Regions from separate parts of the Kitasatospora sp. NPDC127060 genome, predicted to be linked through region 1. Evidence: riboswitches for the same ligand, from Rfam matches in the RefSeq annotation. Region 1 holds a riboswitch; each other region holds the start of a gene.
The links. A riboswitch is a leader RNA that binds a small molecule or an ion and turns the genes downstream of it on or off. The one in region 1 is predicted to bind cobalamin.
Positions count from the first base shown of each region.

Region 2: linked by a shared signal. The riboswitch ahead of ACFWIS_RS23945 (ribonucleoside-diphosphate reductase subunit alpha) and the one ahead of ACFWIS_RS39715 (HoxN/HupN/NixA family nickel/cobalt transporter) in region 1 are both predicted to bind cobalamin.
Region 3: linked by a shared signal. The riboswitch ahead of ACFWIS_RS03105 (FecCD family ABC transporter permease) and the one ahead of ACFWIS_RS39715 (HoxN/HupN/NixA family nickel/cobalt transporter) in region 1 are both predicted to bind cobalamin.

Region 1 covers NZ_JBHXEG010000147.1:5,108-8,370, reverse strand. Annotated here, with positions in the region: gene rpmG (50S ribosomal protein L33) at 205-369, shown strand; gene ACFWIS_RS39720 (type B 50S ribosomal protein L31) at 398-646, shown strand; gene ACFWIS_RS39715 (HoxN/HupN/NixA family nickel/cobalt transporter) at 740-1,858, opposite strand; cobalamin riboswitch at 1,890-2,084, opposite strand; gene ACFWIS_RS39710 (ArsR/SmtB family transcription factor) at 2,166-2,549, shown strand; gene ACFWIS_RS39705 (hypothetical protein) at 2,610-3,263, shown strand, end outside.
Region 2 covers NZ_JBHXEG010000046.1:26,395-29,657, forward strand. Annotated here, with positions in the region: gene ACFWIS_RS23935 (glycoside hydrolase family 26 protein) at 1-28, opposite strand, end outside; gene ACFWIS_RS23940 (hypothetical protein) at 164-1,198, opposite strand; cobalamin riboswitch at 1,542-1,674, shown strand; gene ACFWIS_RS23945 (ribonucleoside-diphosphate reductase subunit alpha) at 1,866-3,263, shown strand, end outside.
Region 3 covers NZ_JBHXEG010000003.1:4,094-7,356, forward strand. Annotated here, with positions in the region: gene ACFWIS_RS03100 (ABC transporter ATP-binding protein) at 1-427, opposite strand, end outside; gene ACFWIS_RS03105 (FecCD family ABC transporter permease) at 424-1,476, opposite strand; cobalamin riboswitch at 1,573-1,718, opposite strand; gene sodN (superoxide dismutase, Ni) at 1,807-2,202, opposite strand; gene sodX (nickel-type superoxide dismutase maturation protease) at 2,389-2,832, shown strand; gene ACFWIS_RS03120 (CGNR zinc finger domain-containing protein) at 2,876-3,263, opposite strand, start outside.

The sequences.
Region 1 (3,263 bases):
GAACCCCCAGCCCGAACCGCCCGCCGAGCGCCCCCGACGGATGCCCCGGCACTCCACTGCGCCCCGCGCGCCCCGGCGCCCCTGGCGTCCGGGAATGGGCAGGGCGGAGGTCACGTTGAAACAGATGAAAATGACTTCCATTTCGATGTAAGGTACCGACCCAGCCCCCGAACCCCGCACCACCAGACCCCAGGAGGACGCCCGATGGCCCGCAGCGAACTGCGCCCGGTGATCAAGCTCCGCTCCACCGCCGGCACCGGCTACACGTACGTGACCCGCAAGAACCGCCGCAACGACCCGGACCGGATGGTCCTGCGCAAGTACGACCCGGCCGTGGGCCGGCACGTCGACTTCCGCGAAGAGCGCTGACCGCACGAACCCCCGGAGGAGCCCAGCCATGAAGCCCGGAATCCACCCCGCCTACCGCCCGGTCGTCTTCCGCGACAAGGTCGGCGGCCTCGCCTTCCTCACCCGCTCGACCGCCACCGGTGACCGCACCGTCGAGTGGGCGGACGGCAACACCTACCCGGTGATCGACGTCGAGATCTCCTCGGCGAGCCACCCCTTCTACACCGGCCAGTCCCGGGTGCTGGACACCGCGGGCCGGGTCGAGCAGTTCCGCCGCCGCTACGGCGACCGGCACTGACCACAACGCCGGAACGGCGCCTCCCCTGGTCGGGGAGGCGCCGTTCCGGCGTGCGCGGGCAGGGGCTCAGCGCGGCGGCCTGGCCACCGGGCCCTAGGACTGCCGCTCGGGCGTCCAGCGCTTCTCGACGCCGGCCAGCTTCCAGTAGCCGATGGCGATCGCCCACACCACCACGAACAGCCCCGCGATCGCGTAGCCGACGTTGTCCAGCGAGACGTCCGCGATGAACCCGGTCACCGGATCCGTCAGGTCGAGCTTCTCGTGCAGCACGCCGACCAGCTCGATGGTGCCGATGATGAAGGCCACCGCGATCGACAGCCCGGTGATGGTCAGGTTGTAGTACACCTTGCGCACCGGGTTGGAGAAGGCCCACTGGTACGCGAAGTTCATGAACGTCCCGTCCAGGGTGTCGAACAGGCTCATCCCGGCCGCGAACAGCAGGGGCAGGCAGACGATCGCGTACCAGGGCAGTCCGGCCGCCGCGCCCGAACCGGCCATCACCATCAGGGTGACCTCGGTCGCGGTGTCGAAGCCCAGGCCCAGCACCATGCCGACCGGGAACATCTGCCCGGGCCGGGTGATCGAACGGGTCGCCCGGTTCAGGATCCGGGCCATGAAGCCTCGCGAGTCGAGGTGCTCCTCCAGCTCCGCCTCGTCGTACTTCCCGGCCCGCATCGAGCGGAACACCTTGAGGATGCCCACCAGCGCCGCCAGGTTGAGCGCCCCGATCAGGTAGAGGAAGGCGCCGGAGGCCGTGGTGCCGACCAGCCCGAGCCACTTGTGGGTGGCCGAGTCGTGGTCCATCAGGGTGTTCGCCAGCTGGGCGCCGCCCGCCACCAGGGCGGCCATCACCACCACCATCGAGGAGTGCCCGAGGGCGAACCAGAAGCCCACCGAGACCGGCCGCTTGCCGTCCGCCATCAGCTTGCGGGTGGTGTTGTCGATCACCGCGATGTGGTCGGCGTCGAAGGCGTGCCGCATGCCCAGGGTGTACGCGGTGATGCCCAGGCCGACCCCGAACACCTGGGTGCCGACCTGGTAGCCGTGGGGCGCGACCAGGAAGACCAGCGTCCCGAAGGCGGCCACGTGCATGGCGAGGATCACCCCCATCAGCCCGGCGGTCCGGAGGGTGTCCTCGCGCTTCCATCGGAAGGTGGGCAGCACGGAGGGGGGCGCCGCATCGGCGGGAGGGGCAGTTTCGGGCAGGGTCATCTCGGGATCACGCTCCAGCACCTCGTGGAATGACTTCGTGAGATGCCGTGGCCGGTCTCCTGGCTTACGGGGCTTCCGGACCCGCCTTCCCAGGCGCACGAGGCGCCCAGTGGCATGTGGGTCCGGACAACTGTCCCCCGATCACAGTGGCGAGGGCCGCTCCGGACTGGGACCTGTTGAGGGTCCGTCACCGGTCTTCCCGAGCACCACGGCGGGGAACACCGTAGGGGTAGCACCACACCCCCGCAAGGCTGCGCACCTGTGCAGGTGTCCAGGATCACAGGTGGTGAGCTGCCAGAATGTCCGCATGCATCTCGTACCGGCCGACCGCGCGGGCCACCGCACCATCGACGGACACCGGGTCTGCGAGGCCATCGCCGCCATCGGGGACACCGCCCACGTCCGGTCCTGGGCCGAGCGGTTCTCCCTGCTCTCCGACCCCGGACGGCTCGCCCTGCTGCTCGCCCTCCACCGGGCCGGCCCGCTCGCCGTGAGCGACCTGGCGGTCGCCACCGGCATGCGCGACCCGGCCGTCTCCCAGGCCCTGCGCCTGCTCCGCACCGCGGGCGTGGTCACCGGCGACAAGGACGGACGCGTGGTGCGCTACCAGCTCGTGGACGACGCCATGCGCCCCCTCCTCGACGAGTGCGCCGCCGCCGAGCACGACGAGCCGACGGCGGCGGCGGGCTGACGACCCGACCGACCTCCGACAAACCACGCCGAGACGCGGCCGGATGAGTACGATCACGATGTGCCGTCCCACCCCCACGTCTGGCCCGCCGACCGCTGGAACACCCGCCCGGTCAAGGCCCGCGTGCTGGCGGTCGCCCGCACCCTCACCTCAGCGACCCGCGTCCTGGACGTCCTCGCTCTGCTGAACCCGGACGGCATCGAGCGGTACTTCACCGTCAACCCCGGCTCCGCGTTCGCCGACCGCGCCTTGGACGAGTACCTCCACGGCCTGCCCGGCTACACCGTGCTCGACTGGGAGGACGCCGTCCGGCGCCGCTTCGACCTCGCCGTCGCCTGCGCCGTCCACGCCTCCATGCACCGCCTGGACGCCCGCCTGGTCGTCCTCCCGCACGGCGCCGGCTACAACCGCCTGGTCACCGAGTCCACCGGCGACACCGTCACCGCCGCCGGCCTCTCCCGCAACGAACTCACCCACCGCGGCCGGGTGTTCGTCGACGTCCTCGGCCTCTCCCACCCCGAACAGCTGGACCGGCTGCGGACCTCCTGCCCCGAGGCCCTGGACGTCGCCCGGGTCGTCGGCGACCCGTGCTTCGACCGGATCCTGCGCAGCGAACGCTCCCGCGACGGCTACCGCGCCGCGCTCGGCGCCGTCGACGGCCGTCGGCTCGTCGTCGTCAACTCCACCTGGAGCGAACACTCGTTATTCGGCCGC
Region 2 (3,263 bases), on a different contig from region 1:
TGCCGCGCAGGGCTCTGGGCAGGGCCACGACCGCTCCTCCGGTTCTCGCCGGCACCGACCCCCACGGACGCAACCGGAACACGCGTACGACTCACTCCGACGAGAGCCTGCCACACTCCCCCGGCCCCGGCGAACGGCCGCCGGTGCCGGGTGTCACGACGGATCAGCCGGTCGGGGCGGCCCCCGGGGTGCCCTGCGAACCGGGCGTGGCGGAGCCCGCCGACTTGGCCCGCTGGAGCAGCTGACCCTTCACGTGCTCGGCGAACCCGGAGGACGCCGCGGTCGCGGTGGCGTCGGGGGTGTTGCCGCCCTTGGCCGTGCCCTCGACGGTGAAGTAGGCGTACCGGCCCAGGCTGCCGTGCGCGCCGGTGCAGCCGGGGTTGGCGCAGAACGCCGGCGCGCCCGGGGCGGGCAGGCCCTTGAGCTGCCCGGTGAAGTTCTTCATCGCGGTCTCGGCCTGGATCTTGTGGTCGAAGACCGCGACGCCGACGGTCACCGCGCTGTCGCCGGAGACGTACGTCGCCCGGAGCACCTTCTGGCAGCCCTGGTCGCCGAGGACCTTGCCGAGCCCGCCGGTGGTGGAGTTGCCGTCCCAGCAGGGCTGGTCCAGCGAGACCACGGTCCGGTTCCAGGTCGCGCCGTTGATCGTCACCTGCAGCGCGGAGAACAGCGCCCCCGCGTCCTGCGGCGCCGGGTCGGTGGCGACCTCCCAGATCGGCTTCGACGGGTCGTCCGGCTGACCGCCCTGGGACGCGCTCGGCGAGCCGGGGGTCGGCTTGTTCGAGGCGGTGGCGACCGCACCGCCGGCGGCCTTCTTCGGGTCGTCCTTCTTGCCGAGCAGCAGCACGCCGCCCGCGACCGCGCCGCCCACCAGGACGACGGCGGCCACGATGCCGATGACCTTCACCCGGCGCTTGCGCTTGCCGTCGGCCTCGTTGCGGTTGGCCAACGCCTCCCAGTCCGGCTCGACGCGCTGCGGCGGGACCGGCTGGGGCGGGACCTGCTGCGGACCCGGCTGGGGCGGACCCGGCTGCTGGGGCGGCTGCTGCTGCCACTGCGGCTGCGGAGCCGGCGGCTGGACCGGCTGGGGCACCGGCGGGACGGGCTGGGAGAACGGCTGCGCGGGCGGCGCCACCTGCCCGTAGGAAGCCGGCGGCGGGCCGAAGCCGCCGCTCGGCGGCGGTACCGGACCCGGCACCACCGGCTGCTGATTCTGTACGCCCCCCGGCCCGGCGGGAGGCGTCCCCTGCGGCCCGTGCCCAGGTACGCCAGTTCCGTCGCTCATGCGCCCAGATCGTAGGGCATCCCCATGACGGCCCCTAGGCCCGGTGACCGTTCCGTATCGAAACCAGGACGCGGGGCGCGTCGGGCGGGGCCATCCGGAGCTCCGGCCGGGGGCTCCGGACGGACCGTCACGCCGTGCCCGCGGCGCGCCTCCGGGCCTCGGACGGCCACGAACCGTCGCCCGCCCAGGCACCGCCGGTCATCGCACCAACACGCCACGCCGCACTACATGTGGTGTCGCATCGAGGAGACACCACTACATGTATGCTCGCTTCTGCTGTCGATGCAGGGGAACCCGGTGCGATTCCGGGACTGCCCCGCAGCGGTGTGCGGGCGGCTCCAGCAGCCGTACCGCGAGTCCGAGTACCTGCCGAACAGTGTGCGCCACGGCCCTCCCGCAGAGGCCGCGCCGGCACCAGAACGACCCCTCCGGGCCTCGCGGGCGGGCCGGGGAGACACCTCGCGCGACGCTTTTTTGCGTTCGCGCCGTGCTCCCCTGCCCACATCGGCCCGGGTGACCCCGATCACGCCGCCGATCGCCGCCAGGAGAGAGCGCCTTGACCACCGCTGCCTCAGTCACCCTGCCCACCCAGGGCACCGGTACCGCCTTTGTCGACCCGACGGTCTCCGACCCCGGCGGCGCGCTGCTGCGGCTGCTCACCGACCGCAGCGCCGACCTCCCCGAGGTCGACCCCGGCCATGTCGCCGCCGCCGCGCTGCGCGGCCGCCACGCCGGCTCGGACTTCGCCGAGCTGCGCGGGCTGGCCGTGGACGCCGCCGCGTCGATGATCGCCGAGGACCCCCAGTACTCGAAGCTGGCGGCCCGTCTGCTCGCCCTGGAGATCGTCGACGAGGCGAACGGCCAGGGCTCGGTCTCCTTCTCCGCCTCGATCACCGTCGGCCACGCCGAGGGCCTGATCGGCGACACCACCGCCGCCTTCGTCGCCAAGCACGCCGACACCCTCGACGCGCTGATCGACACCGCGGGCGACGACCGCTTCGAGTACTTCGGCCTGCGCACCGTGCAGTCCCGCTACCTGCTGCGCCACCCGATCACCCGCAAGGTGATCGAGACCCCCCAGCACTTCCTGCTCCGCGTCGCCTGCGGCCTGGCGGTCGGCGACTCCGAGCAGTCCGTGCGCGAGGTCGCCGAGCTGTACGGCCTGATGAGCCGCCTGGAGTACCTGACCTCCTCGCCGACGCTCTTCAACTCCGGCACCCGGCACCCGCAGATGTCCAGCTGCTACCTGCTGGACTCGCCGCTGGACAACCTGGACTCGATCTACAACCGCTACGCGCAGATCGCCCGCCTCTCCAAGCACGCCGGCGGCATCGGCCTGTCGTACTCGCGCATCCGCTCGCGCGGCAGCCTGATCCGCGGCACCAACGGCAAGTCCAACGGCATCGTGCCGTTCCTGCGCACCCTCGACTCCTCGGTCGCCGCCGTCAACCAGGGCGGCCGCCGCAAGGGCGCGGCCTGCGTCTACCTGGAGACCTGGCACGCCGACATCGAGGAGTTCCTGGAGCTCCGCGACAACACCGGCGAGGAGGCGCGCCGCACCCACAACCTGAACCTGGCGCACTGGATCCCGGACGAGTTCATGCGCCGCGTGAACGCCAACCAGGACTGGTCGCTGTTCTCCCCGGCCGACGTCCCCGAGCTGGTCGACCTGTGGGGCGCCGAGTTCGACGAGGCGTACCGCAAGGCCGAGCTGGCCGGCAAGGCCGTCCGCACCATCCCGGCGCAGACCCTGTACGCCCGCATGATGCGCACCCTGGCGCAGACCGGCAACGGCTGGATGACCTTCAAGGACGCCTCCAACCGCGCCGCCAACCAGACCGCCCTGCCGGGCCGCACGGTGCACTCCTCCAACCTGTGCACCGAGATCCTGGAGGTCACGGACGACTCCGAGACCGCCGTCTGCAACCTCGGGTCGGTCAACCTCGGTGCCCACGTGGCCGTCGGCGCCTCCGCCGAC
Region 3 (3,263 bases), on a different contig from region 1:
GGCTCAGGAAGCCGCGCTCGGCGAGGTGGTCGGCCCGGACCTTCCGCAGCGCGGCCGCGCAGCGCTCCCGGTCCGACCCGGTCGGGCCGCCCGGGCCGCGTCGGTGCGGCAGCCGGCCCATGGCGACCACCTCGGCCACCGTGAAGTCGAACTCGGCGGGGTGCTCCTGGGTCAGCGCGGCCACCCGGCGGGCCGCCTCGCGGGCGGTGAGGGCGTGCAGGTCCTCGCCGCCCAGCCGGACGGCCCCGCCGGCCGGCCGCAGCACCCGGTAGACGCAGCGCAGCAGGGTCGACTTGCCGCTGCCGTTCGGGCCGATCAGCCCGACCACCTGGCCGGCGGCGGCCGTCAGGCTCACCTCGTGGACCAGCCGGGCACCGGCCAGCTCCACCGAGACGCCGTCGACGGCGAGATCCTGGGCGCCGCTCATCGGGCACCCCCGAAGGCCTGGCCGCGCCGACGCATCATCAGCAGGAAGGCGGGCACCCCGAGCACCGCGGTGAACACCCCGACCGGCAGTTCGGCGGGCGCCAGCAGGGTGCGCGAGGCGATGTCCACCCAGACCAGCAGCAGAGCTCCGGCGAGCGGCGCGATCACCAGCACCCGGCGGTGCCCGGCGCCGACCAGCATCCGGGCCAGGTGCGGCATCAGCAGCCCGACGAAGCCGATCGCCCCGCTGACCGCGACCACGGTGCCGGTGACGGCGGCGGTCACCACGAACAGCTCCCGGCGCAGCCGGTCCGGGTCCACGCCGAGCGAGGCGGAGGTCTCGTCGCCCATCGCGAGCGCGTCCAACCGCCCGGCGGCGCAGGCCAGGTGGGCGAGCCCGGCCAGGACGGTGCAGGCGGCGATCGGCACCGAACCCCAGGTGGCGCCGCCGAGGCTGCCGAGCAGCCACATCATGGCGTCCCGGGCGGCCTCGGCGTGGTCGGCGGAGAAGACCATCAGGGTGGTCAGGGCGGAGAAGCCGTAGGAGAGCGCGGTGCCGGTGAGCACCAGCCGCAGCGGGGTGAGCCCGTACGCGGTGCGGGCGGTGAGGTAGACCAGCACCATGGCGACCAGCGCGGAGCCGAACGCGGAGACGGAGATCGCCCACACCCCGAGCGAGGCGAAGGCGCCGAGCAGCAGGACGGCGTTGGCGCCGACGGCCGCGCCGGAGGAGATGCCGAGCACGAAGGGGTCGGCGAGGGCGTTGCGCACCAGCGCCTGGACGGCGACCCCGGTGGCGGCCAGTCCGCCGCCGACCACGGCGGCCAGCAGGGTGCGCGGCAGCCGGAGCTCCCAGACGATCGCGTACGCCGCCGCCTCGTCGGCGTCCAGCCGGCCGGCCGTCAGTCCGGCGGCCAACAGTCGCAGCACGTGGGGGAGTTCGATGCCGGAGGCGCCGAGGGCGACCCCGCAGACCAGGGAGAGCAGCAGGGCGACGCCGAGGCCGGCGGCGAGCGGGAGGGTCGGTATTCGGCGAACGGGATCACTCACGTGCGGTCGCGCCTTGCCTCGGGCCGCAGGGCGTGCCGGGGCGGGCGCCGGCCGGGGGCGTGCCCGGGCGCCGTCCCCTCGCAGTCCGCGGCGAGTCGTCGGGAGTCCAGCGACCGAGGGCGATCGGGCTGGCGCGGCCGTACGGATACGGACCGTGCTCACCGTTGCGGGTCAGCGCCGGATTCTCACCGGACTTCCCCCTCGGACGCCCTGGCAGCATAACAGCCACTCAGGGCAGGCAACCCTTACCGGTGGTGGGTCGCACGTGAACGCACGGCCGCCCCCGTCCGACGGTGCGGACGGGGGCGGCCGGCTGGCGACGCGTCAGGCTCAGGCCTGCTTGGTCTCCCAGAAGATCTTGTCGACCTCGGCGATCAGGTCCAGCAGGGCCTGGCCGGTGGCCGGGTCCGTGGACGCCTTGGCGGCCGAGGCGGCCTTCAGGGTGTCGTTGATCAGCTGGTGCAGCTGCGGGTACTTCTCGAAGTGCGGGGCCTTGAAGTAGTCGCTCCACAGCACCGAGATGTGGTGCTTGACGGCCTCGGCGCGCTGCTCCTTGATGATGATGGCGCGGGCGCGGAAGTGCGGGTCCTCGTTGGCCTGGTACTTCTCCTGGGTGGCCTTGACCGACTCGGCCTCCAGCTTGGCCTGCGCCGGGTCGTACACGCCGCAGGGCAGGTCGCAGTGGGCGTGAGCCGTGGCACGAGGTGCAAACAGACGAGAGAACATGGGAGTCCTTCCTTAGATCGTCTTCCCGCGCCCGAGATTACCCTTCCGCTCCCGGGGTTTCGCGATCGGGCGGTGGGCCTAGGGCAAAAGGCCGACCCGGAACCGGGGTAATCCGGACATCAAACGGATGACGGCCCGTACGGCAGACTGGGGCGGTCGGACCGGGCGGATCCGGGAGGAGGAGTCGTGGCGCGGAGCACGGAGCCGAAGGGCGGTGCGGGGGGCGGCGCGGTGCCGTTCGGGCTGGTCGACGTGGCGGGCCCGTCGATGGTGCCGACCCTGCGCGAGGGCGACCAGCTGCTCGTCCGCTACGGCGCGCCGATCCGGCCCGGCGCGGTGGTGCTGTTCCGGCACCCCTTCCAGCAGGACCTGCTGGTGGTCAAGCGGGCCGCGGAGCGCCGCCCGGAGGGCTGGTGGGTGCTGTCCGACAACCGCCCGGTGGACAGCGACAGCCGCAGTTACGGCCCCGTCCCGGACGAACTGGTGCTCGGCCGGGTGCTGCTGCGGCTGCGCCCGAGCCCGGCCTGGCTGGCGCCGGGCCGCGGGCTGGAGCGCCTGCTGCTCGGCCCCCGGCTGGCCCGGGTGCCGGGCCTGGCCCGCCGGCTCGGGGTCTTCGTCGAGGAGCTCTAGGGTCTGCCCGGCGTCGCGCGCCCGGCAGGATCCGCCGAGGCCCCTAGCCGCCCGAGTGCAGCGCCGCCTCGGCCTCCTGGCGCTTGCGGGCCCGGTACGCGGCGACGTTGGCGCGGGTCGCGCAGCGGTCGGAGCAGTAGCGGCGGGAGCGGTTGGTCGAGGTGTCCAGGTAGGCGTTGCGGCAGGGCGCGGCCTGGCAGATGCCGAGCCGGTCGGCGCCCAGCTCGGTGAGGTGGACGGCCAGGCCCATGCAGGCGACGGCGCTGAAGTGGGCGGTGGCGGTCGGTGAGTTGTCCGCCAGGTGCAGGTGCCAGCGCGGCCGGCCGGCGTCGTCCAGGTAGTCGTGCCCGGAGACCAGCGGGCTGACGGGGTACTCCATCAGCAGGCTGTTCAGCAGGTCGACGCCCCGGATCTCGTCCCCCTCGGCGGCC